Regions from separate parts of the Pseudomonas sp. S2_C11 genome, predicted to be linked through region 1. Evidence: predicted binding sites of a transcription regulator. Region 1 holds the regulator's gene; the other holds the start of a gene.
The links. The regulator sigma-54, encoded in region 1, starts transcription at its own class of promoters, with help from an activator protein. The targets are predictions, from matches to a motif close to ANTGGCATNNANNTTGCTNT.
Positions count from the first base shown of each region.

Region 2: the regulator sigma-54 is predicted to act here: its motif matches at 1,265-1,284, upstream of glnA (type I glutamate--ammonia ligase).

Region 1 is NZ_CP162765.1:4,454,340-4,456,542, forward strand. Features, by position in the region: gene lptB (LPS export ABC transporter ATP-binding protein) at 1-442, shown strand, start outside; gene AB4N48_RS20205 (RNA polymerase factor sigma-54) at 609-2,099, shown strand; gene hpf (ribosome hibernation-promoting factor, HPF/YfiA family) at 2,173-2,203, shown strand, end outside.
Region 2 is NZ_CP162765.1:5,053,852-5,056,054, reverse strand. Features, by position in the region: gene glnA (type I glutamate--ammonia ligase) at 1-1,171, opposite strand, end outside; gene thiI (tRNA uracil 4-sulfurtransferase ThiI) at 1,499-2,203, shown strand, end outside.

The DNA of each region.
Region 1 (2,203 bases):
CGCCGACAACATCATGGCGATCCTCGAGACCCGCCCGGAGCTGGACAAGGCCGGTCGTCGCAAGGAGCTGGAAAGCCTGCTGCAGGAATTCCACATCAGCCACATCCGCGACAACCTCGGCATGAGCCTGTCCGGCGGTGAGCGTCGCCGGGTGGAAATCGCTCGCGCCCTGGCCACTGCACCCAAGTTCATCCTGCTCGACGAACCGTTCGCCGGTGTCGACCCGATCTCGGTCGGCGACATCAAGCAGATCATCCATCACCTCAAGGCCAAGGGCATCGGCGTGCTGATCACCGACCACAACGTGCGTGAGACGCTGGATATCTGCGAAACCGCTTACATCGTCAACGACGGTCAACTGATCGCTGAAGGCGATGCCGAGACCATCCTGGCCAACGATCTGGTCAAGGAAGTGTATCTGGGTCACGAGTTCCGCCTGTAAGCGCGACAGCGCTGTATCGATTCAAGGCGCATTTATCCGCTTTAATTGTTACAGCGCTCTAGGCAAACACTTCAGTTTCAGGCATATAATTTGCTTAAGTTTGGCGCTTCGGCGCCCTGTAGTGGATGGCGCAAAGCGCCGGCGAATAAGGTGTTAAGCCCCTGCCATGAAACCATCGCTAGTCTTGAGAATGGGCCAGCAGCTGACGATGACACCGCAGCTGCAACAGGCCATCCGCCTGCTCCAATTGTCGACCCTGGACCTGCAACAGGAGATCCAGGAGGCTCTGGAATCCAATCCGATGCTCGAGCGCCAGGAAGAAGGCGACGACTTCGACAACGCCGATCCGCTGGCCGACAACGCCGAACAGAAGCCCGCCGAAATCCAGGAACCCTCCTACCAGGAAACCGCCCCGACGGTGGATAACCTCGAGGATGGCGATTGGAACGAGCGCATCCCCAACGAACTGCCAGTGGATACCGCCTGGGAAGACGTCTACCAGACCAGCGCCAGCAGCCTGCCCAGCAGCGATGACGATGAGTGGGATTTCACCACCCGCACGTCCGCCGGCGAGAGCCTGCAAAGCCATCTGCTCTGGCAACTGAACCTGGCACCGATGTCCGACACCGATCGCCTGATCGCTGTCACCCTGATCGACTGCATCAACAATCAGGGCTATCTGGACGAAACACTCGAAGAAATTCTTGAAGCGTTCGATCCGGAACTGGACATCGAGCTCGACGAAATCGAAGCCGTCCTGCATCGCATCCAGCAATTCGAGCCCGCCGGTATCGGCGCACGCAACCTCAGCGAATGCCTGCTGCTGCAATTGCGCCAGCTGCCCGCGAAGACGCCGTGGCTGACCGAGGCCAAGCGCCTCGTCGCCGATTACATCGACCTGCTCGGCAGCCGCGATTACAGCCAGTTGATGCGCCGGATGAAGCTCAAGGAAGACGAGCTGCGCCAGGTCATCGAGCTGGTACAGAGCCTCAATCCGCGTCCGGGCTCGCAGATCGAATCAACCGAAGCCGAATACGTCATTCCCGATGTGATCGTGCGCAAGGACAACGAGCGCTGGCTGGTCGAGCTGAACCAGGAATCGGTGCCACGCCTGCGCGTCAATGCCCAGTACGCCGGGTTTGTTAAGCGTGCCGACACCAGCGCCGACAACACCTTCATGCGCAACCAGTTGCAGGAAGCCCGCTGGTTCATCAAGAGCCTGCAGAGCCGCAACGAAACCCTGATGAAAGTGGCCACGCAGATCGTCGAACATCAGCGCGGCTTCCTCGAATACGGCGACGAAGCGATGAAGCCGTTGGTATTGCATGACATCGCCGAAGCGGTCGGCATGCACGAATCGACGATTTCCCGGGTGACCACACAGAAATTCATGCATACCCCGCGCGGTATTTATGAGCTGAAATACTTTTTCTCCAGCCACGTCAGCACCTCCGAAGGCGGCGAATGCTCGTCCACGGCGATCCGCGCGATCATCAAGAAACTGGTCGCTGCGGAAAATCAGAAAAAGCCGTTGAGTGACAGCAAGATCGCTGGTTTACTGGAGGCACAAGGCATTCAGGTGGCTCGCCGCACCGTCGCCAAGTACCGCGAATCCCTCGGAATCGCGCCTTCGAGCGAACGCAAGCGGTTGATGTAAGCCACGTTACAGCGTTCCAGTGGCAGGCTTTTCGGCCTGCCACTTTATGCACTGGCAACGAAGGAGAAGCTGTATGCAAGTCAACATCAGTGGACACCAACTGG
Region 2 (2,203 bases), 600 kb from region 1:
CATCGCCTGGGTGGATCTTGTTCTGGATACCGTCCAGACCGGCCATCAGCAGTGCTGCGAAGGCCAGGTACGGGTTGGCAGCCGGATCCGGGAAGCGTGCTTCGATACGGCGGGCTTTCGGGCTCGACACGTAAGGAATACGGATCGAAGCGGAACGGTTCCGAGCCGAGTAGGCCAGCATTACCGGAGCTTCGAAGCCTGGCACCAGACGCTTGTAGGAGTTGGTCGCCGGGTTGGTGAAGCCGTTCAGGGCCTTACCGTGCTTGATGATGCCGCCGATGAAGTACAGAGCGGTATCGGACAGGCCGGCATAGCCTTCACCTGCGAAGGTGTTCTTGCCGTCTTTCCAGATCGACATGTGTACGTGCATGCCCGAACCGTTGTCGCCGTACAGTGGCTTCGGCATGAAGGTCGCGGTGCGGCCGTAAGCGTCGGCAACGTTGTGCACAACGTATTTCAGGGTCTGAACTTCGTCAGCCTTCTTCACCAGGGTGTTGAACTTGACGCCGATTTCGTTCTGGCCGGCAGTCGCCACTTCGTGGTGGTGAACTTCAACCGACTGACCCATTTCTTCCAGTGCGTTGCACATGGCGGTACGGATTTCGTGGTCGTGGTCGAACGGTGGAACCGGGAAGTAGCCGCCTTTCACGCCTGGACGGTGACCCTTGTTGCCGCCTTCGATGTCCTGGTCGGACATCCACGAACCTTGCTCGGAGTAGATCTTGAACATCGAGCCGGAGATGTCCGACTTGAATTTGACCGAGTCAAAGATGAAGAACTCAGGCTCTGGACCGGCGAATACGGTGTCACCGATACCGGTGGCTTTCAGGTGCTCTTCGGCGCGCTTGGCGATCGCACGTGGGTCGCGATCGTAGCCCTGCATGCTCGAAGGCTCGATGATGTCGCACACCAGAATCAGGGTTGGGTCTTCGGTGAACGGATCGAGCACGGCAGTTTCGTCGACCGGCATCAGGATCATGTCGGAGGCTTCGATGCCTTTCCAGCCGGAGATGGAGGAACCGTCGAACATCTTGCCGACTTCGAAGAAGTCGTCATCCAGCGCATCGCGAGCCGGCATGGTCACGTGGTGCTGAGTGCCTTTGGTGTCCGTGAAGCGCAGATCAATCCACTTGACGTCATGATCTTTGATGAGTTGAACCGACTTCGACATAGTGTCCTCCGGGTGAATTAGGGCGGGTAGTGGATGCCCTTAATAATGGTGATGCCGGCGCGAATACTCTGCCAAGGCAACCTGCCTCACAAGGGAGCAAATTGCATGCCAGTGCCCCAGCATGGGTTTTTTGCCCCAAATTCACGCTTATTAAGGCGTGTGAGGTACTGAATCGACAAATCCCGCCCCTTAATGTTGCGTTTAAATTCAGAAATGACCTGTTTTGGTGCAAGCAAAACCTTCTGCACATTAACTGGTTAAACCTTGAGCAATTTCCGCTATAATCCGCGCCCCCCTTTTTCGGCTGGCCGTTCGCGCGCTGTTTTCATGAAACTTATCGTAAAAGTCTTCCCCGAGATCACCATCAAAAGCCGACCTGTCCGGACGAAATTCATCCGCCAGTTGGCCAAGAACATCCGCACCGTGCTCCGTGACCTGGACCCGGCCGTGGTGGTGAACGGCGTGTGGGACAATCTCGAGCTGGAAACCCGCGTTACCGACCCCAAAGCCTTGAAAGAGATGGGCGAGCGCCTGACCTGCATGCCGGGTATCGCGCATTTTCTGCAGATCGACGAGTACCCGCTGGGCGACTTCGACGACATCACCGAAAAGTGCAAACAGCACTACGGCGATGCACTGGCCGGGAAGATTTTCTCGGTGCGCTGCAAGCGCGCAGGCAAGCATGCCTTCAGCTCGATGGACGTGGAAAAATACGTCGGCAGCAAGCTGCGTCGCGAGTGCGGTGCGGCCGGAATCGACCTTAAAGCACCGCAAATCGAAGTCCGTATCGAAGTTCGCGACAAACGGTTGTTCGTGATTCACAGCCAGCACAACGGCATCGGCGGCTACCCGCTCGGCGCGTTGGAGCAGACGCTGGTATTGATGTCCGGCGGCTTCGATTCGACCGTGGCGGCTTACCAGATCATGCGTCGCGGCCTGATGGCGCACTTCTGCTTCTTCAATCTTGGCGGGCGTGCCCACGAATTGGGCGTGATGGAAGTCGCGCACTTCATCTGGAAGAAGTACGGCAGC